Agarilytica rhodophyticola: one gene and its partner. The protein of the gene in region 2 interacts with the protein of the main gene of each other region in a pairwise test. Links are inferred from orthologs where the notes say so. Each region holds a gene or a part of one and is shown on either strand. Other genes may lie near its edges. The genes, in order: cysK and cysE.

Evidence for each region.
Region 1: the proteins of cysE (region 2) and cysK interact in binary tests that used the Escherichia coli proteins (3 or more experiments, as listed by UniProt). The link is inferred for Agarilytica rhodophyticola from one-to-one orthologs.

The regions. Positions count from the first base shown.
Region 1 is NZ_CP020038.1:2,746,781-2,762,011, reverse strand. What follows is about bases 11,812-14,611. They hold cysK (cysteine synthase A), read right to left. Parts: upstream 13,772-14,611; coding sequence 12,851-13,771; downstream 11,812-12,850. Other genes in these bases: BVC89_RS11695 (hypothetical protein), read left to right, coding at 14,589-14,611; hflD (high frequency lysogenization protein HflD), read left to right, coding at 12,140-12,772; mnmA (tRNA 2-thiouridine(34) synthase MnmA), read left to right, coding at 11,812-12,124. Outside these bases: flagellar biosynthesis protein FlhA, read right to left, coding at 1-1,935; BVC89_RS11740 (transglutaminase-like domain-containing protein), read left to right, coding at 2,404-3,522; BVC89_RS11735 (response regulator), read left to right, coding at 3,716-4,699; BVC89_RS11730 (response regulator), read left to right, coding at 4,733-5,434; BVC89_RS11725 (TonB-dependent receptor), read left to right, coding at 5,519-7,639; BVC89_RS11720 (sensor histidine kinase), read right to left, coding at 7,666-9,747; BVC89_RS11715 (N-acyl amino acid synthase FeeM domain-containing protein), read right to left, coding at 9,747-10,391; more of mnmA, read left to right, coding at 11,000-11,811; more of BVC89_RS11695, read left to right, coding at 14,612-15,116.
Region 2 is NZ_CP020038.1:1,497,312-1,513,162, forward strand. What follows is about bases 7,342-10,139. They hold cysE (serine O-acetyltransferase), read right to left. Parts: upstream 9,263-10,139; coding sequence 8,420-9,262; downstream 7,342-8,419. Other genes in these bases: epmA (EF-P lysine aminoacylase EpmA), read left to right, coding at 7,427-8,365; BVC89_RS30110 (hypothetical protein), read left to right, coding at 9,748-10,139. In the rest of the region: phosphoserine phosphatase SerB, read left to right, coding at 1-228; BVC89_RS06350 (hypothetical protein), read right to left, coding at 250-855; BVC89_RS06355 (AHH domain-containing protein), read right to left, coding at 867-1,280; BVC89_RS29580 (hypothetical protein), read right to left, coding at 1,284-1,457; BVC89_RS06360 (GGDEF/EAL domain-containing response regulator), read right to left, coding at 1,610-3,703; BVC89_RS06365 (hypothetical protein), read right to left, coding at 3,818-5,545; EF-P beta-lysylation protein EpmB, read right to left, coding at 5,672-6,679; efp (elongation factor P), read left to right, coding at 6,752-7,321; more of BVC89_RS30110, read left to right, coding at 10,140-10,686; BVC89_RS06395 (alginate export family protein), read right to left, coding at 10,831-12,093; BVC89_RS06400 (leucine-rich repeat domain-containing protein), read right to left, coding at 12,080-12,841; BVC89_RS06405 (anti-sigma factor), read right to left, coding at 12,979-13,731; BVC89_RS06410 (RNA polymerase sigma factor), read right to left, coding at 13,698-14,285; BVC89_RS06415 (outer membrane beta-barrel protein), read left to right, coding at 14,694-15,272; BVC89_RS06420 (DUF3108 domain-containing protein), read right to left, coding at 15,285-15,851.

The DNA of each region.
Region 1 (15,231 bases), 1.2 Mb from region 2 along the record:
TTCCAGCGCGGAATCCAAAGTAATAACTGGTAAGTTATTTTCTTGTCCTACAATGTTCTGAACAATCTGACGGGAAAGTGCGGCACGAGCAATCGCGGTAAGAGTATTAATATCAGAGTTTTTACTTGCATTAGCTGCCAACGCTTCGGCAATAGTGCGCATGTCACGAATGGGAACTTGTTCTTTTAACAATGACTGTAAGGTTTTAAGTAACTGATTAATACCAATAGTATTGGGTATTAACTCTTCCACCAACTTAGGCGATTTTTCCGCGAGTAAATCCAACCATTTTTGCACTTCTTCATGGCCGAGTAACTCATGGGTATGTGCCTGAATAATTTGGTTAAGATGGGTAGCAACAACAGTACTGGGATCAACCACAGTATAACCTAGGGTTTGTGCCTGATCTTTCTTACTCTCATCAATCCATACCGCTTCCAAACCAAACGCAGGATCAACAGTCTTAACACCATCGAGCTTACCAAATACCTGCCCTGGATTAATCGCTAAAAATTTATCGGGAAAAACCTCTCCTTCTCCCACCATCACCCCCATCAAAGTAATGCCATAAGCGCTTGGGAGCAGGTCTAGGTTATCGCGGATATGGACGGCTGGAATAAGAAAACCCAGATCCTGCGACAGTTTTTTACGAACGCCCTTAATGCGCCCTAATAGCTCGCCATTTTGTGATTTATCTACCAAAGGGATAAGACGGTAACCGACCTCCAGACCAATGATGTCAACTGGCTGAACATCATTCCAACTCACTTCACTTTGCTCCGCAGGCGCTGGACTCGCGTGGTTTTCAAGTGCTGGTGCAGGGCTGACATTGCCACCAATGTCTTTAGCATGTGGTTCGCCACCTATTTTTTTACCAACAAAGCCTCCTTCTTCAACCACCTCTACTTGCTTACGGTAATGGATGTAGTAAGCCAAAAAAGCACAGATAATTGCTAATCCTAAGAAAGGAATATGGGGCATTCCTGGAATAATCCCCATTAAAAATAAGATCGCAGCGGCTACCGCTAGAGCTTTCGGAGATTCAAACATCTGCGAAAGTACTTGGCGATTCATATCTTCAGAGCTGTTAACACGGGTTACCATAATTGCCGCCGCGACAGACAGCAAAAGGGAAGGAATTTGAGCTACTAATCCATCACCAATAGTTAACAGCACGTATTTTTGCGTAGCATCGGCAAACTCGAGGTCGTGCTGCGCCATACCCACAGCAAGTCCACCGACAATATTGATAATAAGAATTAAAATACCGGCAATAGAGTCACCGCGCACAAATTTACTTGCGCCATCCATAGCACCGTAAAAATCAGCTTCTGCCGCCACATCAGCGCGGCGAGTTCTGGCTTCATCTTGATCGATAATACCAGCATTGAGGTCGGCATCTATAGCCATCTGCTTGCCAGGCATGGCATCCAGAGTAAAACGCGCACTCACCTCTGAAATCCGCCCAGCACCTTTAGTTACGACAACAAAGTTGATAATAATGAGGATAATAAACACCACTAGACCTACCGCATAATTACCACCAATCACAACTTCACCAAAAGCTTGTATAACCTTGCCAGCAGCGTCACCACCTTCATGCCCACGCAGTAACACCACCCTGGTGGAGGCAACGTTTAAAGCCAAACGCAGTAAGGTAGCAATTAGCAAAATGGTAGGAAATACAGCAAAATCTAGTGGACGCAAGGCGTACACAGCTACTAAAAGAACAACTATAGATAAAGCAATATTAAAAGAAAAAAATGCATCCAACATGAAAGGAGGCAGAGGTAACATCATCATACCAAGCAGCATTAATAGCAGTATTGGTACACTCAAATTACCTCGGCTTAAACCTTTAACATTTTGCCAAGCATTGTCTGCGGACATGCTTGCAGGTAAGGATTTTAAATGTTGGAAAAAAGGTTCAGCCATATCTTTCTCTGTAAAAGTCATTTTATTGACGCATACGGGCGGTATTCCCTACTTTTACAAAACCTATCGCAAAATCTATACCTGACTTTTTATTTATTATGACCAAAGGCTTCCTGCCTTTGGGTCATAAGTCATCGCCAAATGCTTTACGCAAAAGTGTGATTTTGCTGGCATTGGACGATTCGCATTGGCCTAAGGCCAATGAGCAAGCCATCCCTGGCTTGCATTTTTATTTATTATGACGAAAAGCTTCATGCTCCTACCTCAACCGCAACTCAAGTTATCGCGATGTTATTGATTGCTGATATGAAAAAACGAATAGTTAAGTGCAACTAATTGGGTGCGACAAAAGTCTATAAATTGAGGTAAACTACGACAACAAGAGATAGATATAACAGGCTATATAATATATATCTATGTCAGCACAGGGTTACGCTCAAAAAAATTATAAACCTGGAGGTGATAGCCATGTCTTATGTAAAATTCACACCGGTGGTGAGTTTGTTACTGCTGATGGCGACTCAAGTGGTAGCGGTAAACATCGAAGAGCCTCTACCCGATCAAAATCAAAATATTATCGTGGAAGATGTCGATGTATTGGCATTAAATAGTGAAATTAAAACGCTCCTCGATGAAAAAATTAAAGTTCTCCCCAGCAAAAGACAACGCCTCCTAGCTCTACACACTCTCCTCTATGATCCCGCCCAATACAATATTCGATATAATGCATATTTCACAGCGTCAGCCATAGAAACATTCTATAACGGTTCTGGCAACTGTATTTCATTGGCCAATTTATTTATCGCTACCGCACGATATGTAGGAATAAGGGCCCGTTATCAAACAGTAAACCTTGAGCGTCAATGGCGCCGACGCGACGGCTTTTATGAAGTGCCAGGGCACGTTAATGTGGTGGTCAGTTTACCTCGGGCGAAAGTTCTGGTGGAGTTCAACCAAGCTTATTTTGACCAGATTGGCGATAGCAAAGTGGTATCAAAAATGATTACAGATGCCCAAGCAAAAGCTGAATATTATAATAACTTGGGAGTCGCCTACCTCAATCAGAAAAAATACTCTATGGCCGTCGCCTACTTTAAAAAATCGATCAAAACACATAAAAAACTTGATTTTGTATGGTCGAATTTAGGCGTGGCATACAAACGTTTGGGTGATTTCAAAGCTGCAGAAGAAGCCTACTTAGCAGCATTGAAATACAACTCCAAGAATAGATCCGCTATCGGTAATATTTATATCCTCTATTCAGAGTTAGGGGATGAAACCAAGTCTCAGGCATATGCCAAAAGAGCCGAAAAATATGCACGCAAGAACCCTTACTACTTGGAAAAATTAGCCAACACTGAGCTAGAAGCCAAACGATATGACAAGGCCGTGGCTTTATTTAAGGCTGCAATTAAAATTCACAAATTAGAACCAGATTTTTACCACGGCTTAGCTGTCGCGTACTATTATGAGAATGATATAGAGAATTCTAAAAAAGCACTTAGGAAGTCTATGGAATTAGCTGAGTCAGAAGAATACAAACTTCGCTATCAACGCAAGTTAAATGCGTTAGCAGGTGCGCACTGATGTGTTATTAGAACGCCAAAAAGGACAAAAAAAGGACATTTAAGCTAAAAAAAAGACAGCAAAAACACCTATTTATGCTTTGAGAGTTTTGTCAGATAAGAGTTTACGTTAAACTTAGAAAATATAGTCTGCTCGAAAATAACTGTTTGTTCTCAGTTGCAAACGGGGCAAATACATCTGGAGAAACTTTTACATGGGAAAACCTGAAATCAGTCTTTATTATCATCCCACCACAACGGTTTATATAGACGATAATAGAGATTTTCTAAATTCATTAACCCTAAAGTCAGAACCAGCTGTATTCAAGCTTTTCAGCGATCCTCATGAAGGTCTTGCCTATGTGGAATCGCAGTTCAAACTTAGCGAAAACTTTAGTAAAGGCGAACCACTTTCTCCTGATATTAATACGCCTAGTAAATTGGTTTTACCTCAAAATCAAATCTGCAGAAAGCTAGATACGTTGAACCGCTTTGCCGAACCATCGGTAATAGTTGTGGATTTCAGTATGCCACAGCTTAACGGTCTCGATCTGTGTTCACAGATATCAAGCCCTAATGCAAAAAAGATACTGCTAACCGGCGTTGCTAACGAAAAGCAAGCAATACATGCATTGAATTGTGATTTGATAGACTTCTATATTGGTAAAAGTGAAGAAGAGCTGACCACTCGACTAACATCAATTGTTAGCACGTTAAATAACCGTTATTTTACCGATTTAATGCCACTTTCCAGCCACGATGCCAAACAGCAAATCCCCTTCCTCTACGATTCGGATTTTGCCGACTATTTTGAGCAATTATGCGAGGATCTGGGCGCAATTGAGTACTATTACGTTACTAATCCTGGGGGATTTTTACTGATCGATAAATTTGGGACAATTAGTCGCCTTATCGTTTTGACGCAGGATGAGTATCGTAATTCAATCAAGGAAGTACAAGAAAAGGGAGCTTCTAGCGATTGCATAAGCACCCTTGAAGAACACAGTCATGTGCCATTCTTTCAAAATGAAGATGGTGTTTTTGATGAAAAAAGACTCGAAGCGTGGAGCCAAAATATCTATCCGATTCAACGTATTAATGGCAACCAGGAATACGTCTGCGCATTACTTGAGAAAAGGTTTAAAAGCTTGACCTGCTATCAGGACTATATAGAAATGCCCTCTAACAGGCTGCATTAAGCTTTAATCACTTTAATATAGGCGCAACCAAGCATGGCCAAAAGTCATATAGTTTTTGATCCCGATAGTGATATCGACACGGTATCGGCCACATTCGCGCATAATATTTCAACGCCTTTAACAATTGCTCAACTCAATGCCGACCTACTCAAGCAATATTTTGAGGCGATCATGCAAACGCTAGAGACAAAGAATTGTGAGGCGATACCTGAGCATTTACGGCCTGCGATAGAAAAAGCCCCCGAGCTGATCTATAGCAATTTAGAAAGTATCCAACGTACATTAGTCCAGTACAAAAGTTATCTCAACGCTCAGCACAACAAGGCGAATGACAAAGGTGCAGCAAAACAAGAGTCTGTCGCCTTACCCCGCGAAGGTAACTACCGGATTCTGTTAGTAGACGACGAAGATATCCACCATGATATTGGTGAAGCTGCTCTGGGCTCCAGCCACACGATCACCCATGCACTTAGCGGTCGCCTGGCACTTAAAGAGTGCCAATCGTCCACATTTGATATCATTTTAATGGATATACAAATGCCAGAGCTAGCAGGCCCTCAGACAGTTGAACAACTTAGAAGCTTTATCAATAAAAATACTTTAATTATTGGTTTAAGCAATATGCCAATCCATTCTCAACGTGAAGAATTAATACGGTGTGGATTTAACGGTTTTCTCGACAAACCACTAAAACGCGACTCATTTAATGATTTAATAGCGTCTTTGACGAATTGATGCAGTTATTGTGCATGCATCCAATACAAGAGCTACTTATTTAAGCTAAAACATTAAAATAGAAAGATATACGTTAAGAAGATTGTGAAACCACTACCCATATTAAGTACATTAGCCACCACGCTCATCGCTATTAGTGACATTAGTTACGCCAACGATGAGCTAAAGCTAGAAGAACTAATTGTTACAGCACAAAAGCGCAATGAAAACCTGCTTCAGGTACCAGTTTCAGTTCAACTCTTTGACAGTAAGTTTCTTGAAAGTTCAAATATTAGAGGCCTAGGCGACATAGAGTTTGCAACCCCCTCCTTAAATTTTGGTCAGGGAGGAAGAAAGACACGAGGAGAAATTGCTATACGAGGTGTGGGTGACTTCTCACGTAATATTGGCGTTGACTCGCGTGTCGTAGTTTATATAGACGATGTACCTCTTGGTCGCTCTTCAGCCTTTGATTCAAGTTTAAGTGATATTAAACAAATCGAAGTATTAAAAGGCCCTCAAGGAACCTTATTTGGCGCCAATACTATCGCCGGTGCAGTTAATATTATTACAGCAGCACCTAAGGAAGAATTTAGCAACACAATCCGTGTAGAAGCAGGCAATTTCAATCATCATCGTTTAACGCTGCAATCAGATATACCCATTAACGAAAAAGTGCTCACCAGCATTCAATTAAATACAATTGAAACTGATGGTTTTATTGAAAACATTACACTTAATCGCAAGTTACAAGGGACCAATTTAGATTCTTCAAGACTAAAGGTACAGTTGTTACCCAATGATAAGTTGACATTAACCGCCAACTTCGATTGGCTGCAAGATCAAGCGAATCGACTTAATGCAGTAGCGATTGCGGATGATCCCACTTTTCGAGGTTTTAGTCTCACACCAAACCCAAGACAGGTAGCCCATAATGCGCCAGAGTTTGAGCGCCGTAAAATCTGGGGAGGATCACTTAACTCTTCCTATGATTTCGATTCCAACTTTCAGTTTATATCTATAACGGCTTATCGACGGAGTGAGTACCAGGAGTTAAGCGAAGAAGACTATTCTCCTCTACCCGCAATTTTTACAGTATTTGATGAGGCATTTGAGCAGTGGACACAGGAATTTAGGCTTGTATCCGACCGTTACGAGAAGTTCGACTTCGTTATTGGCTCATTCATTTCATATCAAGAAATTGAAACTCAACGCGGCTCGACACAGTTAGAAGCAACAGGTGGTTTGTCATCTGTTCAAACACCAGGAATGTTGGAAAATCAATCGCTATCTTTATATGCTCATGGTAACTACCGCATTACACCAATAATAGAACTTACGGCAGGGGCAAGGCTACAAAGCGAGAAAAAAGATCTCACGTACTCCATCCAAGATACAACCGGGCTTTTTACTAATGGCAGTATTGTAGACGATGAAACGTTTACGACTTTTTTACCTAAAATTGGTATTAATTTTCATTTAAGCGAAAATGGTTTACTTTATTCCAGTATTTCTAGGGGCGCGAAAAGCGGTGGCTGGAATGCCGACTTTGTCACCTCACTGGAAGATATAAATTTTGATCAAGAGTTTGCAACAAGCTATGAGCTGGGCTACAAGGCCGAATTCTTGGATCGCAGATTGAGAGTTGACACAACGGCTTTCCTAACCAAGTTTAATGACTTCCAGGTTTTTCAGTTTGCTCTAGCAGATGGAGCTACCACTCTATTGTTAACCAATGCAGGTGAAGCAACTACCCAAGGTATTGAACTTGACACTCGCCTCAGTGTGAATAGGTATGTGGACTTCTCATTCAATGCTACATTCCTAAATGCACAGTTTGACGAGTTTAAAAATGGCAATCGTGCGGGCGACGATTTCTCGGGCAATGATTTACCAAATTCACCTGAACTTAAGGTCTATTCTGCGATAGATGTTCTCTACCCAGTTATGGGAAATAGTGAACTGAGCTTTCATTTAGACTACAGCTACTCTGATGATTACTTCTCTAATCCTGATAACTCAGATGCATTCGCATTAGATAGTTTTTATACCTTAAACGCTAATCTTGGCTTAAATCTGGGGGATCAGTGGACTTTCTCATTATGGGGCAAAAACCTTACAGATGAGCTTTATTTAAGAAGTCGTGGACTATCTTTTGCGCAGATTCCTAGAGGCTTCTATGAAGCCCCTAGAACTTATGGCTTAACAATAAAATATACTCAGTAGATGATAAGAAAGGTTGTTATCAGTCTCTAACCTGCAAGCGGCTTGTTGACGTGGTCTTTTTTATTTGTATATGAAGACTTAATAGAAGCTACATTATCGTTGTAGACAGCTATTGACAGGGGAAATTTAAAAATAAACTCACTTCCGGCACCTTCGATACTGCGAACATCGATTTGCGCATGATGTTCGTCAGCAATGCGCTTAATAGCCTGCATACCAATGCCACTGCCAAGCTCTTTGTTGCTACTTACATCGTCCCATAGTTTCGCAATCAGTTCTTTAGACATTCCCGCCCCTGTATCGGTGATTGACAAACACACATGATTTTCTGTCTGCCAAGTAGAAATTGTTAAAACCAGACTCTCACCATAACGACGCGCTTCCATCGCGTTTTTTACAAGATTAATAACGAGAATTTTCAGATCATCCGCATCCCCCATTATTTTCGGAATATCTGAAAAAGCATAATGAATATCATCGATACCTTGGCTAAACAAAAATACACTATCCTTTACCACATCAGGTAAAGACAGAGGCTGCACCTTACGTTTGCGCTCGCCTTTCAATATCCCAGCCATAGTAGCAATCAAACGAGAGCCCCGCTCAACTTGCTCTAATACAATGTTTTTTTGCTTTTCCTTGTCATAGATATCGTTAGACAAAACCCCATCGATAATAGCCAGAGGCGCTTTGATATCGTGATGATAATGGTTCATTACACCAAGCATTGATAGTGTTTTCTTGGCTTGCCCTAGCTGCGTTTGCATTTCTTCCAAGCGATCAATTCTATGAAAATGCTGCCCTAGCTCCACCTGTAACCATTCAAACAAGCGAATATCGTCGTAACGATAGTAGGAATGTCCAAATAGTGGGCCCATCATCACAATCGCCATCACATGACTGTCATGCTTAACGCAAAAACTCAGCATAGCTTGCTTTTTATTAAGTGCCGGCTGAATTTCAGTTTGCGCCTCGTCGGTCATGATAAAGCCATTAAAACCCGAGCAGCACAACACAAATGAATCATCACCATCAATAATAGAAACTCTATTATCAGCTTTAAACGCCCCAACGGTTGAAGTTGTGGTATTAGCATCTGGCTTCACCAGCAAAACAGAATAATTATTAATCTTAACAACCTGAAGAAGATAGTAATCTAACGTATTAACAAGAGCGTCTAAATTGACACACTCATTGAGCGCATGTTGCAGCTTTAACAGAGTTTCATCAAAATCATAACTATCACTGGCAAAAAGACGTCGCGTATTAGGCAATACAAACTGAAGAACTCTGGGATAAAGCTCCAACGCAAAAACCATACACATTATAAAAACAATAATTTTGCCAGACGACTCGTTAATAGGTTCGAGAAAAGACGTGAATTTGAAACAGCACCAGACGGTAATACCGAGCAATAGTCCTCTTGCAATACTAACACCCAACGCAGAGCGCAAGTCCATAAGGTGATGCTGGAGGGTAGAATAAAATAATAGGCCAACAAATAGTATATGCGCTAGCGAACTCATATACTTGGACAAATAAAAGTGGTGAGGCATAAAAAAGATATTAGACATGCCGGCAATAAAGCTTACACTAATAGTGATCAACAACCACTTAACCCGCTGTTTCTCCCTGTTTGTAGCAGAGCGATAGCAAATAATAGATAAACCTATAGCACCGGCAAAGCTCCACAAAAAGCACGCAATAAAGGCATAGTAAATAGCGTCAATTTTGGGCAAGTAACCTGAATCTGTCGCTGTCAGAACCGAGGGAAAAACAAACACATTAGTGATACACAGCAACAAGCTAAAAGCAAATGCTGGAATAATAATAACATTGAGAAAGAACTGAGAGCGCCCCCCTACCAGACGCCATGTAAGCAAGGCGAAGCAAGGCGGAATCAAAAACATTCCCCATCGCAAAACCCCGAATACCACACTCAAAATATCTATATTATTAAGAGAGCTAAGTGCATATAGCTCTAGCGACCACGCACTTGCGCTAAATAAAATGTAAGCAAGAGCCTTGGCTGCAAGATTATCTCGTTTTCGAATGGCAATGATACCTAATACAATATCCACCAACGCTGTAATTAGGTACTGGTTCATTAATGAAATTGTCCACACTTAGATTGCGCTAGTCGCTTAGAACGTGACATTATAAGCTTTCTCGCTCGCTCCACATCTGTGCATGCCATTAATACTGTTTCGAAGTTAAGATGTGGATACGCCTTTACATCTGAAATGGTTTTACAGTAGAACATTTTATAAAAGTTAACATGCTCAGGGCGAACAGCAATAACAACATTTTGCACATTGTACTTGTAGGTTTCCTCAACAATAGATGAAAACAGCATCAGTCTCGCATGCTTGCCGCCATACCTCTGAAAACGGGGATCTACAACAAATTTATTGACTTCGACAAAAGGAACGTCCAGCCCAATATTTTGAGCTAACTCTTGTTTGAAGATCTCCATACAGGGAATAGGTATATTCTCTTTAGGATCATATCTGCACGCACGTATAGATGCCATAGCCTTACCATTTCGATACATTAGGTATGATGTGCAATTGGGCAGAGCATCATAACTATCTATAAATTTTTCAGAGTTATTCCTATTTATATATCCTTCGCTGCTATAACTTCGATACCGCATCGAGTATACCCTGTCTAGCATTGGTCCTGTTGCGGCAAGCATATTATAATCAATTTGCTGTACATTCGGATATTGCTGTATGGATTTCAGTAACATCTTAATACCCCTAAAGCTATTTTTATTTTAAATTGGCGCCAGTGATTTATTGAGAAGAGCAAAAAATTGTCGTCTGCACCCTAGTGAACAGGGTCATGTTCGGATATACTTCCCGAAATCTTCAAAATCCATCCATTTTCATATAAAGAAAAGACTTAATATTCCAAAACCTTCTTTAATGGAGTGCATCAGATACATCACATGAGCTTCTAGTAGTTAGCTAGCTGTTCCCGAGTACATTTAAAAATGAACTCTTTCTGATAAAAACACACTAGAGCTACTTCAAAAATGGTTTTCGCGCCAAAATATCGAATTTATGAAGCCAGCCACTTATTCCTTGTAAGGTATTTCCTTATAAGAGATAGGGCTAGATTGGAGTTCATACCTGCAGAAATCGATCAAAACATTACAATCACTGCTGACATATAAAACAACACAAATCATATCAATATATTGACAAAAGAATAGGCGTGCCAAAAATAAAACTTTGTATCCCTATTTGAAATTCTCCAAAAAGCCTCAAAATAAGGTAGATTGTTTATTCTTTTCGTTAGAATATGTTTCATTATTGGATATAAGCGGTCAGTTTTTATGAGGTATTTGAGGGCATGACATCCACAGCAAGGTCGCCACAGGAAAAGTCACCACAAGACACCAAGGTTATTATTGGTATGTCTGGCGGTGTTGATTCTTCAGTCTCGGCGCTTCTACTCAAGCAGCAAGGCTATCAAGTAGAAGGCTTGTTTATGAAAAACTGGGACGAAGACGATGGTACAGAGTACTGCACAGCAGCAACAGATCTTATGGATGCGGCCGCTGTATGCCAAAAACTAGGCATACATCTTCATACAGCAAACTTCGCTAAGCAGTACTGGGACAACGTATTTGAGGACTTTTTACAAGAATACAAAGCGGGGCGTACACCAAACCCCGATATCTTGTGCAATAGAGAAATAAAATTTAAGGTATTTCTGGAATACGCTGATAGTCTAGGGGCAGATTTTATTGCCACCGGGCATTATACACAGACCCGCAAGGCTGAAGATCAAACGTTACTTTGTAAAGGTTTGGATGAAAATAAAGACCAAAGTTACTTCTTACATGCTGTAGGTAGCAAAGAGTTCTCCCGAACGCTTTTCCCTATTGGCCAGTTGGAAAAAACGAAAGTAAGAGAAATTGCACAAGCCAATAACCTAGTGACACACAACAAAAAAGATAGTACAGGCATCTGTTTCATTGGAGAGCGCCGTTTTAAAGATTTTTTGCAAACCTATTTACCAGCACAACCGGGCGATATTGTCACTGAAGAAGGCAAGGTTATTGGAGAACATCAAGGTTTGATGTATCACACTATTGGCCAACGTCAAGGCCTTGGTATTGGTGGGGTTAATGGTGCGAAAGAAGAAGCCTGGTACGTAGCGCGTAAAAACCTGGACAATAACACTTTACTGGTTGTTCAAGGAGGCCAAAACCCGCTTCTGTTTGCTAAGGTTTTGATTGCAAATCAAATGCACTGGATCAACCAAACACCACAAGATGGTTTGCGTTGTATGGCGAAAACCCGTTATCGCCAAGCAGATCAGGCTTGCCAACTGCACTATTTAGATAATGGGGATGTACGTGTGGAATTCGACACCCCACAAAGAGCAATAACGCCAGGGCAATCGGTTGTATTCTATACAAGTGATATTTGCCTAGGTGGCGGTATTATCCAGAAAGCTGAAGAAATTTAATCTTAAGGTTTTATTTTGGAAAAAACGTGGAGAAATATTGCGATAGCTCTAGCTGGCGCAGCACAAGCAATAAATTTAGTAGAACAATTAGCAAAAACGGGCTATCTCAGGAGTGAGGAATTTGAAATAGCGGTAGATAGCTTATTTGAACAAAACCCAGAAAATACTGAATCTGTATTCGGATCAGTCCAGCAATTGCGGCTCGGCTTACAAATATTGCTTAGCTTATTAGAGTCCCATAGAGATCCCAAAAACGCGGATGCGCTGCGCTATATGCTGGGTGTTATTCACATTCAAAAACGTTTAGCCAAGCGCAATGATGTGATGAACATCATTGGGTCTCGCTTACAAAAAGCACAATACCAAGTACAGCACTTCGGCAAAACCCACGAAAATGTTGTGTCGAACATCGCTGACATATACACCGATACAATAAGTAAGTTTCAATACCGCATTCAGGTCACGGGAGAATATAGCTATTTACAACAGCCAAGACTTGCGGCACAAGTGCGCGTGTTACTGCTTGCGGCTATCCGAGCCATTACCCTTTGGCGACAAATTGGTGGTAGTCGATGGCAGCTATTATTTTATCGCAATAAAATAATCGAAGAGTGTAAGATTTTGGTTGAGGAAACACGCATTCATTGAATTATTTAAACAGTAGACATGCTCACGAAAATCATGGTCGGCATGCCTACTTTACAATATAAGAATATCCTTTGTTAGCTACTCTTGCGGCAAAAACCCTTCAATAGAAAGATAACGCTCCCCAGTATCATAGTTAAAGCCTAACACTTGAGCGCCGTCAGGTAGAGAAGGCAATACCTGCTGAATCGCAGCCAGCGTTGCACCAGAGGAAATACCGACCAACATCCCCTCTTCCGCTGCGCATCTTCTCGCCATATTTTTTGCATCATCTCCATCGACCTTAATAACGCCATCAAGTAGCTCGGTATCAAGGTTTTTAGGGATAAATCCCGCGCCAATACCTTGAATAGGATGCGGACTAGGTGAACCTCCCGATATTACAGGTGACGCTTCAGGCTCTACAGCAAAAACTTTGAGATTCGGCCATTGCTTCTTCAAAACCCTCGCACAAGCGGTAATATGTCCTCCGGTTCCAACACCCGTAACAATAGCATCTAAGCCGTCGGAAAAATCGTTAAGGATTTCTTGGGTGGTATGCTGAACATGTGCATCAATATTGGCGGGGTTTTCAAATTGTTGTGGCATCCAGGCATCGGGAGTCGATTCTAACAATTCCTGCGCCTTGGCAATGGCGCCCCCCATACCTTTTTCTTTTGGTGTTAGCTCGAAAGTAGCGCCGTAGGCAAGCATTAAACGTCGACGTTCTATCGACATGCTTTCGGGCATCACCAGCAGTAAACGATAGCCTTTCACCGCAGCCACCATAGCTAAACCAACGCCGGTATTACCTGAAGTAGGCTCAATAATAGTGGCGCCAGGCTTTAGAGAACCCTCTCTTTCTGCCGCTTCTATCATCTCCAAAGCGATCCGGTCTTTAATAGACCCTCCAGGATTTGAGCGCTCACTCTTAATCCACACGGATTGTTTAGCGCCAAATAAGCGCTGGACTTTGATATGAGGAGTGTTGCCTATTGTCTCTAAAATCGTCTGTGCTTTCATAATGTTTTACCTGCTAGCGGAAAGGCTATACTTCGTACATAAAAGAGCAAATCATAAGGCAAAACTAACAATCAGACCACAACAATAAGTTAACATTTTTATCCAAACATTTTAGAATATACCTACCTTTATATGCCCGCTTGTTAGCAAATCGCTATTACACCCCACCAGCACAATGAACAAGCGCAATTTATATTAATACCCGATGTACAGACTTATCCTAAAAAGACAATTTCTCGCTTTTTATTAATAAGCACCATATACAGTCAAAGGCTATACATATCTATATCTAAAGATATTTGTAACAAAATACTTTTAGTGCCTTAAACACAGCAACAGAAAATAGCAAGTTAGATTTTTTTATTAACAAAAAAAATTTTTTAGTTTTTATAAGCTTGCAGTTTTAACTTCTATAGACTCATTGTTTTAACAAACTTATACCAGGAAAATGAAGTATTACCTACATCCATCTAACACAACAATCCAAACATAGCGCGATATAAAAAACAAACAATACAAATAAAAATGTCGCATATCCGCTGGCACAACTATATTTATTTTATTAATAAAATAAATATAGATGACATTTATAAAACTTAACAAAAAATAATTTTATATTTTTCAAAGCAGACAATATTAAAAACCCTCACACCACTTAAAAAGCAATTTTAACTAGACGGGATTTATACAAAAAAAAATAATATATTAGAGACACAATAATGGTAATTAGATCTCACTCCAAATAAATAAATATATTAAATTTAATAAAATTGTTTATTATTATTTGCTCACACACAACAATAATCGTAGTAAAGAAATGAATATAAAAAACACTTGCTTTTCAGCCATTCTCGGTACGTCTTTATTTTTTAGTCAATCTAGCTTCGCAGATATCACTCAAGGAGTCGTCATACCAGGTGAATCACTACCAATAGGAATATCTGTAGGTGATACTAGGGCAGAAGTCGAATCCGTACTCGCGACTATGCCTGAGTTTGATTTAAATGATCCGAACAATACTTTCTGTGATGTCAGAAATACTTGTTTTTATTTTGCAGAAATTAGTGCAGATAATTCTGAGATATTAAAGATCAGTTATCTAGGTGACACAGCAACTAGACTTACTTGGACTTTTGGAGACTGGACCGTAAATGGGGTATCACTGAATGACATCGCCGAAGAAACATTTACAGAATCGGATCTAGTTGCAGCTTTCCCATCAGCACGATTGGCTCGAATCGTCGATTTTCGAGGTGTTAGAAGAGTCATTTTGTCGAGCCCTAACGAAGGCATCAGTATCGGCGATGACTCATTATTGGGTACTCTTACAGGTACGATACAATAAAAACTCTAGCGCCAAAAACCTAACTGTGAGGCATATTTAAAAGTTATTAACTATCTTTTAAATAAAAAAAGTGTTGTCAGAAATGATAACACTTTTTAACCCGCATATTTTCAAA
Region 2 (15,851 bases):
GCTGAGCTATTACGCAGCTTAGCGGAGAAAGAAAATATTAGCTTGGAGCAGGTGGTTGCTGTTGGCGACGGCGCGAATGATTTACCCATGCTCAGCATTGCTGGTTTAGGCATTGCTTTTCGTGCTAAACCTTTGGTGAAAGCTGAAGCCAAACAGGCTATATCTCACTTGGGACTTGATGCTATTTTGTATCTGATGGGGTTTAGGGATAGTCAGATTCAGCATTAGTTTTAAATCGCAATTAAAACTTCAACTCGGAGCGAGTTTTTGATCTTGCGACATCCCAAACTCTGCTCCTAGTTCGGAGGTAAGGCTTAAGCCTTGTAATCCGGCTTGCTCTATCGCGTCTTTGATATCTTGGCGGCAGTAGAAATTGATATACGTATCAAATGCAGTTTTAAATATGGCGAATTTGCTTACTCTATCTTCGTGAAACCCCAGGTTTTCAATATCGTCCCAAGCGTTTTTATGGCACAAGGATATATCCAGCCCATCCACATCTTCGGCAACACTCAAGGGATTAAAGATATACCCATCCCCTTTCTCATAGCATACCGGGAAAAACTCGCCGTCGTCCTTGATGAGAGCATTAAGAGCAGCATAAGCTTTTTTACTCAAAAACATTCGTCCGTGAAACACCTGTATATCAGGAATCTTTGTACCTGCCATACCGTCACTATCATCAGAAAAATTAACATTGAGAGGCTCAGTTATAATGTCCTTAAAGGATTTGGGAACTCCAAGGAAATCAAAGCGCCCGTGCGGTGTATTACCGCATAACTTAATTACCTGCCTTTGATCAAAACCAATAATGGCAAAGTGATCAAAGTCTGAATAAATTGTATAAAGTGCCATTTTTTCCGTTTCTATGACCAAATGTTTTTAGGGACGATACCACTTTGTAAGCTAAAACGTATTTTTCTAAAAGCTTTCACTAGTGCATCAAGGCTAGTAATTTTGATGGGGTTTATATGATGCTCTAGCCACTGATAATATGCTTTTGTATGAACATTTTGATGTGGCACTGCATCCCTTAGAAAGGCAGGCATATGCACCCTATCTGTAATATTACGAGGAAGCCAACAACCATTATGGTGATCGTCAATGCGCATTTTAAGCCATGCAAGGATGGCGCGCATTTGTGCCGCGAGTTTATGTGAGCCAGATATGATTGCATGTGCGTCACAATGGCTCGAGGGCCTCGGGAAGCCTGCACGTTTAAGCTGCAGTGCCATACGGCTGGAATAATGTCGCTCATTTAAGAGCGCATCGCTATCCATTTTCTAGCCCTTACGTCGAAACCGTGCCAGCTTTTGTTTTTCTATATCTTCTTGTACCTGGGCAGCTGTGCCTACGCGGTTTAAATCTGAAATTGTGAAGCTATCAAGTTGTGCAAAGCGGTCTATTTCAATATCAAGCTGGTTTTTCGTGTGGTTCACAGAGAGGAGGAGAGCCATAACAGAAACCTTTGAATTTGAAAGCGGATAAACATAATAAGCATTCAGGGATTATGTTACCAAACTTACATTATAAAAAGCATGATTAAAAAGATGTCAAACAGAGCTATATCTTCATTACTTTGAACTGGAATTCGATATGGAGAGCTACACTAGCTCTCCATATCAAAGTCATAATCCATCTGATCAGTAGGTTCTTGCAGATAAAAACCTTGAATATAATGCACGCCTGATTGCCAGAGTTTCGATAAAATACTGGCGTTTTCAACGAAGGGGACGATGGTTATTTTGTCATTTTGGTGAAGCTCGCTAACTAGCTCATTGAGAGAGTTTTCATCGTCACTGTTATTTTGTAGGTCTTGAGTAAACGATCCATCAACTTTAACGTGAGAAATTTCGAGATTCTTCAGAGCATTAAATGGATTTAGCGCGCAACCGAAGTGGCTGATGCTGGTGCTGCATCCCAAGCTCTTTAATTGTTGGGTAAAGGTGCTGGCCACATTCAAATGATCGTTGACGTCAATTTCTCGCATTTGAAAAATTAGTGCATCAGGTGGCAATTTTGCCGCTTTAAATGCAACCCCTAGCCAGGGCGGTAGGGTAGCATCGAGAACCGATTCCCTGCTGAGGTTAACAATTAAATGAGTGTTATTACCCTTGCTTCGATGCCCCGAAAGAATTTTTATTGACTCAAGTATGACCCAGCGATCCAGTTTTGTGGTGGCACCAATTTTTGCCGCGGTGCTTAAAAACTCATTGGGTGAAACTTCATTGCCTTGTTCATCCATCATTCTCAGCAATACTTCATAGTGCTCTTTGTTAGAACCTCTAAGGCTTAATATAGGCTGGAATAACAGCTTAAAGCGACCCGCACTAAGTGCTGTTTGCACCATGTGCTGGATGTCATCCTTGGTTTGTTTTTTCGCTTCGGGCTCATAAATTTTGGCTAGAATGGTTCCGTCATTTTCTGATAGGGTGCGAATAAGGTCGAGCGCTTTTACTGCGTGCTCAATGGGCACATCACTATTAGTGCTGGTTTCAGTAATTAATGCAATACCAATATGATAATTAAATTGTAGAGTAGAACCATCTACATCAATAATATTGTCTCGCAATGTTTGACACATTTTCTGTGCGCGTTCCAGCGCTTTGCTGGCGCTTGTTTTAGGTACTAGCAAGATCAAGCTATCTTCATTGAAACGACATAAAACTTCGTTGTCTTTTTCCATGGTTTTAGCAAATGCTGCTATTTTAGCGATAACAGCGTCAATCGAGGCGATGCCTAACTTTTGTTGCACAGTATCGAGAAAGTTGTCGATGCCTATATGGAACAGCGCGCTGTTGTATTTTTTATTGATAGCGGCACCAACAACACTGTCCAAGTTGTCTACTAAGTAGTGTTTGTTAAATAGGCCTGAGGCCATATCTTTATTTTTAATTTGTTCTAATTGAGCTTCAAGTTCTTGGTTATTGACTGCTTTAGCTCGTATTAAAAACTGTATGCAAGCTTCTTCTTCATAAGTGGATTTGCAGACATCAACAGCCAAAGGTTTGTCTGTGCCGTCGCTCATTTGAGCGACAAACTTAAGTTCAGTGGCTTCAATATCACTGCCTTTAATCATGAACTCTTTTAGAAAGTGTTTAACTTTTGATTGGTCTTCCGCTTTAACAATATCAATGACGGGCATGCATTCAATATCATCTTGCGCTTCATGACCTAAAAGTTCAGCAAAAGATTCATTTGCATATAAAAACATGCCATCTTGCACGAAAGCTATTGAGTCCCTCGAACTATCTAGCAGTTGTTGATTGTTGCGCACTACCTCATTAAAACGTCGCTCTGAAAAACGTCGCTCTTCCCGTTGTGAGCGATTAGATAATTCTCTTTGAATGACATAGAGTAAATGCTGATCTTCATCTAGCGTAACAACATCGGCAGCGCCGAGCTTCAAACCCTCTACAATAGGTAGGGAGCCATCGCGATCGGTTTGTAAAATAACCGGCACATCTTTATTCAAACGTTTAATAAGTCGAATGGCTTCGACGGGGGGAACATTGGCACAGTTATCAATGCCAATCATAAGGTCCCAAATTTTTTCCTGTAAAAGTTTGCTGAGAGCTTCCGGGCTGTCAATATGCTGAGCGCGCACAGGTCTGCCTGCATTATGCAGCATACTAATTAGGCGTTCGGCTTCAGATCTTGAGTCGTTGAGTATAAGTAATCTGGTTGCGCTATTGATTGTCATTGTTTAAAGAAAGCTACTAGACCTTAGTAAATACGAATTATAAACAGAGAATACATACATGGCGGAATATAAATTCTCTGTGTATCCAAAGGTATAAGATAAGGGTGATTTATCTTATTCCCATGATGAATCAAAATTTTTGGGCTGGTGAGACTTTTGTGTGTCTTTTGAGCCTGTATTTTGAGCATCGCCACTATCCAAATTTCTAAAGCGGAATTGTTGCACGTTTTTAGTAGAAAAAACTACTCGTTCGAGTTTGGCTGTCCACTCTCGCTCACCATCGATAAGTTTAATTTTATCGAACTCTTGAAGGGGAGCGAAGGCGGTAAGGAGCGTAGGGTTGCCGTGGCCGAATTTTGAAGGAGGAATAAAAAATGCTCGCATATATTCAGAGTAGCCGCCCATATCATAGTTTTGTGCAACACCGTAAGGTTTGGCATTATTTGCCAACAATTGGATGCCAAGCTGTGATGCTTGTTTTAATTGACGCATCCAGCGTATAACACCTATTGACCAAGTGCGCTTACCAATTTCTTTTATGCCTATAATTTCGCCTGCAACAACCTTGGCTGAAATGTCACCTTGCCACAAAATACAGTAACCACCCGCACTGCTATTTTGTAATGATACACGATATACCGGCGCAGAGCTGTTTTGATAATTATCTAAATGAGACGCAGGTGTTAATCCTTGCGAAAAACGGGAGATTTTCTGAGGCTCATGAGAGCCCGAGCTGCGCAAAAAGTAGTCAAAATCTTGGCCGTTGCAGATAAAGAAATGACAGTCGGTCAACCCGATAGACACGTCGGCAGGAGATTCGATGTTTTTTCGTTCGTATTTTCTTTGTGCAACATTACTCCAAGTTTGTATAAGGTGATTGAGTAGTGGCGGTGAAAAATCCTTCGCTATGGTGATTTTGGTGCCAGCGCTTAAGTTTTCCTCGGAGGCCGCGGACTGTTTAGAGAGTTGGCTAAGTAAGCTTGTATAATCAAGCTCAATAAAGCGCCCGCTGTTTTGTGCTTGTACTTTTGATTTGAAAATGGGGCCTTGACTGCTAAGTAGGTCAACGGCAAAAAAGTTTTCGCTCTCATCGCTCAAGCCTGCATTAATCGACACTGCTTGGCACCAACTTTCAAAAGCGGTATATGCTTGTTCGATCTCTGCTTGGCTAAGTTGGTTGGTTTTGGCGCAAGCGAGCATTAGTACACGGCTGTAGGCATTTTCTATGCTCAACGCCCGTGTAGTTTTTAGGGTGATATCTGTTACTGGTGTTTTGGTGAGGTCGTAGTAACTGGCAACCTGATACAAGATATTGAGTATCGACCACATATTTGCCGGTGGGCTAGCATATATTTGATAATTGCGAAAAAACAATAATCCTATGCCGGTAATCGCACGGTGAATGGTTTTAGTCAGTAAATCTAATGTAGGTTTATTGGCGCGGCCATTCTGGGCAATTTGCATTACCGTAGCAACATAGCCATCGATCATATTTTTTTGCAGTGACTGAGCCACAAGAACAGCCTTCTGCGCGCTCTCTGGCAGAATAAGGGGCTGGTTCAAAAAGCTCTTTTGCAAACCTAAAATGGAGTATTGGATACTCGGGCGGAGTATCTCTAAAATCTCGAAACGATTTTGAAAGTCTGTTTTAAGCCTTGATACCTCTGGAATTGCCTGATACAACTTACTGCTGGTATGCATAACTTTGGTCGCAAGTAAACTGTCTACCCACTCCCTTACGCCACTGGCCTTATTGCTACCACAAAAATTTAAGCGTGGTAGGGTGGCCGGTGGTAAATTGATCATTTTCAATAACTGGCTAGGCTTTACATTATCATTCATCTATTACTATTCCCTTTAATACCGATGAGCACCTAAGGCCAAGTTTCCATATATCAATCATTGAACTAATTTACACACTCCTATATTCCAGAGCTGGATGTTTCTGAGGTTTCAATATTATTTATTTTAGATGATAGGAACCTTAGATGGCGCATTTGGTACCTCTTTTACAAATTTCGGCACCAAATACCCCGGTAGATTAGCAAGTAACGTGCGATTTAGCGAGAGGACATCGACCTCATTTACTGTGAAATGTGATGATCCCTTAACTTTGTCTAACAAATGTAGATAGTAAGGCAGTACTCCCGATTGAAAAAGCTTCTTGCTTAATGTGATCAAGGTTTCCGAGGTATCATTGACACCTTTTAATACAACAGATTGGTTAAGCAAAATGATGCCGCTATTCTTTAGGGCGGTAAGGGCTGCTGCTACCTCTTCGTCAATCTCTTGTGGATGATTACAGTGAATGACAAGGCTTACCAATAGACCTGAGTCTTTTAATGTTGCCAACAATTCTTCGGTAATGCGTGAAGGAGCAACAATTGGGATACGGCTGTGAATGCGCAGGCGCTCTACATGGGGAATTTCAGCGAGTGCTGCTACTAACCAAGAAAGTTGGCGGTCAGAAACTGCCAAAGGGTCGCCGCCACTAAGAATCACCTCTTCAACATCTTTGTTGTTGCTTATGTAGTCTAATGCCTGTTGCCATTGTTGACGTGATAAGGCGTGCTGTTGGTAATCAAAGTGACGACGAAAACAATAGCGACAGTTAATCGCGCACTGGTTTGCCGCAATCAATAATACACGTCCATGATATTTGTGTATCAGGCCAGGAACAGGGGTGAAGTCCTCTTCTTCAAGAGGATCATCGACAAAGTCGGGTGTTTCAATTAACTCTTCACCAAGGGGCAGAATTTGCTTGAGTAAGGGGTCGTCGGGATTATTTTGCTGTATACGGCTGACATACGCGCGGGTGCTTCGCAGAGGAAACAATGTGTGTGCTTTTTGTGCAGCAGGTAAGAGCTCGGCAGGCAAATTCAGTAGTGAAAATAGCTCTTCTGGCTGAGTTATTAGGTCAGAAAGCTCTTCTTGCCAACTTTTAGTCTGCCATGTAGGGATCGTTCGAGGTATCATTAGCGCTTTTTCCAACAGTACTAGGGGCTGTTAACAGGTTCCAGTGTATCTAATAAGTTTTTTGAGGACAAAATGGCTAGCTATTCTACCAATGAATTTCGAAGTGGTTTAAAAGTTTTACTCGATGGGGACCCCTGTTCCATTGTTGAAAACGAATTTGTTAAACCGGGTAAAGGTCAAGCCTTTAACCGAGTGCGACTAAAAAATCTTAAAACGGGCCGAACCTGGGAGCGAACCTTTAAATCTGGTGAATCTCTTGAAGCTGCTGACGTTATGGATGTCGAAATGGAATATCTCTACAACGATGGTGAGTTTTGGCATTTCATGGAGCCAGATACATTTGAACAGCACCAAGCCGACAAGAATGCCGTTAGCGATAGTGCTAAGTGGTTGCGCGAGCAAGATAAAGTAGTGGTGACTCTATATAATGGTGCGCCTTTGGCGGTATTACCCCCTAATCACGTTGAGCTTGAAATTATTGAGACTGATCCCGGCTTGAAAGGTGACACTGCCCAGGGCGGAACCAAACCTGCGACCTTATCTACTGGAGCCGTTGTTAAAGTTCCACTGTTCGTCTCTCAAGGGGAAGTGGTGCGTGTAGACACGCGTACTGGAGAATATTTAGGTCGAGCGAGTAAATAACATCGCATTTTTATTTGCGATACTCAGAAAAGTGCTTCCTGCATTTTTCTGAGTTTTATCCTACATGTAAAATTTCAGTATATTTTCAATCGTGTATTTTCAATTATGTGGCAGTCGTTACTAGACAGAGACGCCTTAATTGCGCGAGCTCAACTGTTATCTAATATTCGTAAATTTTTCGCTAGCAGGAAGATCATAGAAGTGGATGTTCCTGCAATAGGAGCTTCTACCGTAACGGATGTGCATCTTTGTGCGCTAGATTTAGATGTTAATGGCTCCCCCTATTATTTACAGACTTCTCCTGAGTTTTTTATGAAACGCTTATTGGCAGGTGGTTCTGGCTCAATTTATTCCTTGGCCAAGGCGTTTCGTAACGATGAAGTAAGTAAACGTCATAATCCAGAATTTACTATGTTGGAGTGGTATCACCAAGGCTATACGGATAAAGAACTGATCGAAGAAGTTATTGAGTTAATCCAATGTTTAAAACCGGGTGAATGTGTTGACAGGGTTTCCTATGGCGAGATATTTGAGCGAAAGGTAGGTATTGATCCTCATTACGCGACAGCGGAGCAACTTGAGAAAGTTGCGGCAGAGCAACTTAATGTCCATTGGCAAGGTGATGATAAGAGTACGTGGTTGGATTTATTATTTAGTCATCAAGTAGAGCCCCACTTAAAAAAACCTACAGTGGTATATGATTATCCTGCCTGCCAATGTGCTCTTGCCCGGGTCACTGAAAACCAGCAAGGCGTGCCTGTTGCAAAGAGGTTTGAACTATTCTGGTGTGGTTTGGAGCTGGCCAATGGTTATTGGGAATTAACGGATGCAGAAGAACAGTTTAAGCGATTTCAGCAGGATGTTACTTCAAGAAAAAGCCTTGGACGTAAAGAAGTAAAAATAGATTCTAAATTTATGGCGGCATTAGAATCGGGGTTGCCCGAATGTGCTGGGGTTGCTCTAGGGGTTGATCGATTATTTATGTGCCTTCAAGGGCAACAATCTATTGACCAGACAATTGCTTTTGCGTTTGAACACTTATAAAAGCAATTAGGGCCTTTTAAAAGGCCCTAAAATAAACTCGATTAATCTCTGGTGTTAACCTTTGTTATTGCTCTTGTCGCACTGTATTTCGTGATTCATTTCTAGGGCTGGTGATTCACTAGTAGGTGTACCTATGGCTTTTGCTGGCACACCGACCACTGTTGTATGGGCGGGAACTGAGTTGAGGACGACACTGCCGGCACCTACTTTAGCACCATCACCTATGGTGATATTACCCAAGATTTTTGCTCCTGCACTAATTAAGCAACCTTTGCCAATTTTCGGATGACGATCACCCGCTTCTTTGCCGGTGCCGCCAAGTGTTACTCCCTGCATGATCGACACATCGTCGCCAATCACTGCTGTTTCTCCAATGACAATTCCGGTGGCGTGATCAAGCATAATACCTTTGCCAATTTTTGCCGCAGGGTGGATATCCACCCCAAAAGTGACAGTAATATGGCTTTGCAGAAAATAAGCCATAGATTCCCGCTTATTTTGCCAAAGGCAGTGTGCAACACGATAGGCTTGTAGCGCGTGAAAGCCTTTGAAGTATAAGAAGGGGAGTAAATAAGAATCGCAGGCAGAGTCGCGTTCATATACTGCGGCAATATCAGCTCTTACCGCTTCACTGAGGCAGTCGGTCTTATCACCTGATTGTCTTATCGATTCTTCAATAATTTCTCTAACTTGCAGCGCCGAAATAGCCGGATTCGCCAATTTATTTGCTAGATGAAAACTTAGCGCATCCTCTAAGGTATTATGGTTAAGTACGGTAGCATGGAAAAAGCTAGCCAAGGCAGGTTCAACTTCTGCCTGATGCTTAGCTTCCTCGCATATCGCTTGCCAAATAGAGTCTTGTTGCCTGAAAACAGCGGTTTTTTGACCTGTTTGCATATCTACTCCAATACATCATTACCATATAATAATTAGGGTCATTATGCCTTTTTCAACCCGAAAGTTATTTCAAAGTTCATATAATTTAGTGATTATTTCGTGCTGAATAACATAAATGGCTTTAATACGATAACCATAGTGTTATCTGTGAACAAGTTTAAGGCAAGCTTAAAACTGCATTAATTGTATGAAAGCAGTGTATTGTAATATGTGTTTGTGTCGCCGGAACGAGACCCTTATTAGAATTGGGTCAAAATGTGACGCAGACAAGGCTTTGGCTCTAATAGATGTTTTCGTGTCTGTCATTCCAGTGCATCATATGAATACTTTAAAGGCTTTGTATTGTTTTATCGTTTGCGATATTTAAGGCTTGTAACATGTCATCGCGTGTAAAGTATGATAGATAGTGGGCTGCAACCTTTCTTTTTGGCGCTCCGTATCTCTTTTTATTTGTTAATTCATCATCAATCGGAGACAAGAGAATAATGAAATCTTCTTTGACCAGTACTATCTTGAATCACTTAAGGTTAACGAAAGTTGTTCTCGTTACGCTTTCGGTATCAACATTAATTGCCTGCGGTGGAGGCTCTGGCGATGATGGCGATGCATTTGCTGATAACCCCACATCAACGCCAACTCCCGCGGCAACACCGACACCTAGCCCCAGCCCTGATGCCAGCGCGACGCCCACTCCGACGCCGACGGCTACTCCAACGCCCACGCCAACGCCTACCCCGACTCCTGTCGCTACCTTAGCGCAGATACAGGATCAGATATTCACTCCTTCATGTGCTGAGTGTCATGGTGGCGCTTCTCCGTCTGCAGGTTTGGGTTTGGATGATGCTACTACTAGCTTTAACAACCTGGTAAATGTGACTTCAAGGGAGGTGGCTTCGCTTATGAGAGTTACTCCCAATAATCCTGACGATAGTTATCTGGTCAGAAAAGTCGAAGGTGGACCTGATATTGTTGGTGGGAGAATGCCCCTTGGCCGTCAGCCACTGAGTGTTGCGCAAATTGCTATGATACGCAGCTGGATTGCTAATGGCGCAATGCAGGGGGCTTCAGTAACTACCAGCACAAAAGTGTTCGGTACACAGTTGTCCGAAACTGAAGGTAGCACTACCTTTTCTGTACAAACCAGTGCTGAACTAGATGCATCTACACTATCTGAACACACTGTGCTTTTATATCTTGTTAGCGGAGGCAACAAAACTCTTGCTGGTAGCAGCGATATTCAAGTGCAGGCTATTGGCAATATATTAAATGTGAGCTACTTGGGCGATATGAATAGCGTTGATAGTATCGAGCTGCAAATAAATAATCCTTCAATTTCATCTGTTATGGATATTTTCGGTCGTCAGCTAGATGGCGATAATGATGGTATTGACGGTGGTATATACACTTTCAAAGGTAACTTATAGTTTAGTTACTTTCTTTTTTAGAGCATTTCATTTGTATAAAGCGTGCTACAAGTTGGTGAGTGAAATGCTCAATAAGCCCATTGGGCTTTGTTTAGCAATAGTTGTTACTGCACATATAAACTACTATTGCAACTTAAGTAACTATTACAAATTATAGCTATAGCTAAAAATGGCTCTGCGTCTATCTTCAATACCTAGACTAGTGTTTTCATTTGCCTGATAGTCTGCGAAGCGCAGCATAAACGAATGTTTCTTTAGAAATTTATATGTAATATCCATATCAAATTCTTCTCCAAGATCCTGTGAGCCACTTTCTTCATCAAATCTGTGATAGCGAGCGTCGATTTTCCATGGGGCTTTTCGCCATGTGATTCGAAAAGATTTGTCTTCAAGGCCATTGGCTGGTGGCGCATTAAGTCTATCCCCCCAGCCTTGAAATTCATGTAGTGAACCAAGCACCGAAAAAAAAGGGATGCCATTTTTGGATGCTAATTGTTCGTAGCGCCAACTGACTTCGAAGGATTTTATTCCCACACCAATATCAAATCTATAATAAGGCAGCGTTGGTTCGGTCGGGGCTTCGGTTCTTTTTTGAATTGCTGCTTCAGCTTCTACACGGTATTGGAAAGTGGTCGGCTTGTATTTAAATGCGTAACTAGCACCGACTGTATTGGCGGATGTTAATGGTACGTCTTTGTTATCGACAATGTAGGAATAGACGTTTAATTTTGAATAGTCCCATTCGTTAAATTCTGCACGTAATAAATGTGTATTATGCTCGTGATCTCCCAACGCTGGCGGTGGTCTGCGACCTGCGAATTGGGCGAAGTTGATATCGCTAGGATCTAAATTCTCATCCGCATCATCTCCGCTTATACGATTAGCATTAGCAATATAAATATAATTGAACTGTGAACTGGAAAGCCAATTTAAGTCTACGCGTGCAGCATCAAAGGTTTGCTCATTTTGCCAAAAGCTCATAGCACCTACATGGCGCTGGTTATCCAGGTTAATCTTTTGTCTGCCCAGTTTGATTTGACCGTTGGTAAAGTCGTATTGCACAAGCACTTGGTTGAGATCAAAGCCTGGGACATCTGGAATCGCTGGCTGACCATTAAATCTAGCGCCATCGCTGTGCTCATCTTCAGAGCCTGTTTCCACGTAGTCCAGCTCTATGAATGTAGACAGATTTGATGTCCATGAAGAGTCGAGATTAAGACGTATAAGCGCCGATTGTGCCTGGCCGTCTACTTCGCCATCCTTTAGGTCTGCATGACGCAGTCGCACTCCATAGTCGAGCTTATGGTCAGCGGCTTGGATGTCACTTACTATCAGCATCGTGCCTATAAAATAGACTGTGCTTTGTAAAAAAGTACGAGGTGAGAAAAGATGCTTAATTCCAGTCATCGGCATTACCATCGTGCAATATTGTAATACCGTTTAACTCGTCCATCTCTTCATATAGCTCATCAGGCATTGGGTTTTGTCTGACATCCATGTATTTCATGCTGGGTAAAGAGTATATATCTATATGTTCCATTTCATTATCGAATAGATAAATTTTATTGAGCTCAGGCAGCGCTTGATAGGAGAACTCAGTAATAAGATTAGAATTCGCTTTTAACTTTTTTAGCTTTGGCAAATTCTTGAGGCTCAAGGACGTTATTTTATTTTTAAACAGGTATAACTCTTCTAATTCTGGCAAAGACTGTAAATTTATCGTTGTAATAGTATTACGCCCTAAATTTAAAGTGCGTAAAGCAGAAAAATTGTTACCATCGAAAATATTAATTTTGTTCTTATGTAGCGAAATCTTAACGAGGTTTTTATAGTGAGAGAGACCTTCTAATGATTCGATATTTTTATTGTGACAGACAACTTCGGTGAACTGGCTGGGCGTTTGCCAATTGTTTTTTTTGCCAATTTTTTCAAGGCACTGACGTAGTTTGCCATCTTTAATGACAGCCTCGTCGGCCCAAGACAGCTGAGCAAAAAGACAGACAACCGCAACTTTCAGAATTACAGAAAATGCCGCTACATTTTTTTGTAATAGCAGTCTTACAAGGTTTTTATTTATCGAACAATCATACTTGCCGACATCAATATACGGCTTGCTATCTCTGCTTACATATGACTGTAGGCTCACCGGTAACATAAGTGAAATCTCAAAATATTATAGAGCGGCCTACGTTACAACAAGCGTGTGCTGAAGATCAAGGGAGGCGGCGCGATAAACTCAATAGCGTTAACAAGCGCTCACCATTTGTTATATTTACAATGTAGATGTATCTATTAGCTTTGACTAAACCTCACGCAAAATCCTTTTGCCAGCAATATATCACTAGGTTCATCTATCGCTGAGCCGCCTTCTTCCTCTTTGGTTAATAATAAATAGGAGGCATCTGTTATTAATCGCCAATTAGCCTCGCTGAGCTCGAGTTTTTCTATCTTAGTATTTTCTAATACGGTAATAGGGCGAATTTCCCCGTCCCGTTTGGATACTGCCCAAAGCTGAGCATCACTGTCCTCATCGAGTTGCTCTATTTCCCACTTTAGCCACATGCTTTTACCTTCCTGCGCAGTTAACGCAGTAAGCAGGGCTTTGCCGCTATTATCAGTAAGCACCGCAACATAGTCAGTATTCGGTGTTGATGTTTGCGACGTGATAGGGTTATAGCCGAACATCACGAACATTAATGCTATGGCGGCAAATGTCGGTGCTCCCCACTGCCAGAAATTGGCCCAGCTGAAACCTGTCTTCTGGCTTTCTTGCTCCCTTACTTGTTGCCGTGTTGGCTCATGCTTGGGTGCATTAATCTTATCAACAATGGCATCCCAGCTGCTCGGCATGGGAGGGCGTTCCTCTTGAGATTGTATTGCCATAAGTTGTTCCTCCCAAAAGCGTACCTCGGCGCGCAGTGACTCGTCGCTTTGCAAACGTGTTTGCACTTGATCCCTTTCTTCGCCACGTAAAATGCCTGAGACATATTCGAAGGCGAGGGACGTCGTGGTTATGCCGTCATTTCTATCTTCGTTTCTAGACATTTCTTTAACCTTTCAGATCCTCGTCTGAGCCATGATTTAACTGTATTAGGGTTGGTGTCGTATTTATTAGCTATTTCCTCCCGCGAAAACCCCTCAAGATATGCTAACTTAATGCTCTCTCGAATTTTTTCGCTAAGTCCCCCTAAACAAATCATAATGTGTTGGCTCACTTGCGACGATTGAACCGTCGACTCTGGCGCACTTTTTGAGTTTGCTGGTATTGTGCTAAAAATATCTTCGCTGTCATCATCATTCTGAATGTGTTGTTGATAGCGTTTTTCTTTGTCCAAACGATCCAGCGCGCGATAGCGCAGTATGCTGGTCATCCACGTTAGTGGCTTTGCCATATGGGGCCGATATGCGTCTGCGTTTTGCCAGATTTGTATAAAGGCTTCTTGCAACACGTCATTGGCCATTTCATCCGATTTTAAAATACGGTATGCAACAGCGTTTAAATAAGGGCTGACACGCTCGTATAGCAGCTTGAGGGCAGCCTGATCCTTAATCGCACATCGTGCAATAAGCGCAACAAGTTCTTCGTTTTTAGAATCCATATTCTCTCATATGAACAGTGTTTGTCGTTTAATCAATATACGACGTAATATCACATAAAGTTGCAGTTAGTATGAACAGGTCTTAGGCGCTATCAGTAGTGATAATGCAAGGTCAAAAGCCCCTACATTCAAGGTATACCAAATACCTTATCCCTGCTCGTTTTTGGGCGGCCTAAATTACCACAATAGGCGACTTTTAGAAAATGCTGGTTTATTAATATTGGTGTGTGTTGCCAATAAAACATGTGAACTAGGCCACTTGCATATATGTGCAATGATGACCAAAATTCGATTGTTTAGTGTTAGCAGGCTCTAGTTGCCGCGATAATCGCAAGATAGCGCGTAATCATATAAAATCGCCCTTCATTGATAAGTGCTGTGGCGTATAGGACGAGTTGGAGTGGATAAATGAGATATGTAGTCAAACTGGCGTTAATGGCGGCGCTTCTGATAAGCAATTGCTGTTTTGCGCAAGTGTATCTTGGTGGAACTGCAGGGGCGAGTAACCCCAATGTGGGTGAAGACGACCCTACTCCAGAGCTCGATAGTGATATTGGCTTTCGTGTATACCTGGGCAACCAACTGTCCGAAAAGTTTTCTGTTGAAGTGGCTTATGTTGACCTAGGCAGCTACGATGTTGGGACTGCCGACGGCATGCCCGATGCCAATGAATTGGAAGATACTTTATCCCCCATGGGGGCCGAGTTTTCTTTTGTTGGCAAGTGGCCTATTTTTAAGCACCTCTCTGTTTTCGGCCGTGTAGGTCTGTTTGCGTGGGAAGTAGAACGCTCCATCGTACTTGAAACTGTTCCCGATGGTGAGTCTCCCACAAGTGAGTTCATAGAAGATGGACGGGATTACGCACTAGGCTTTGGTTTTGACTATCAGTTTGCTCGCAACTTTGGTTTTACTCTAGAAATTAATCAATATAAGACGGATAAGGTTGAAAATAACTTTGCCGGAGCTGGGTTTTACTTTACCTTCTAATCTGCATAGGCCCTATTGAGCCTGTGAAAAGTCGGCATAGGGTGTACCTGACAGAGGAGGGTAGAGTTCCGTTGAACTAATAAACAGGCGGTGTCGCTTGCCCTTTTTAATATGTTCAAGGGAGGCAATAACAAAGTGTTTGTCCACATCAAACCACAGGTTGGTCTGTTTATCTGAACGCTCATTTGTTCTTTTTACATAGAGGGCATTTTCGATGGTGGAGTTTTTATGTTCTATCTTTAAGGTATGCACCGGGCTAAAAATATAGTCTTTAATTGCCCCTCGATTAATAAACTTATATTGTAAATTCTCTTTTTTTGCTGCTAGGTCAAGTCGCAGTTTTAACTGGTAGGTCATCGGGCCTAATATACCTGGTTCCAAAGACAGTGAAACTTGCTTTTTTTTATCTATACTAAGTGCTTTACTCTCTTGCCAATTATAGGCTATCGACCGGATGCGTTTTACGCCGAGCACGCTCTGACTATATTGATAGTTGACGGGCTGGATTTCACCATTTTCAAACCAATAAAACTCTTCTTCTTCATTGATTGTACCCCAAAAACTTTTAGCTTTGGCTTG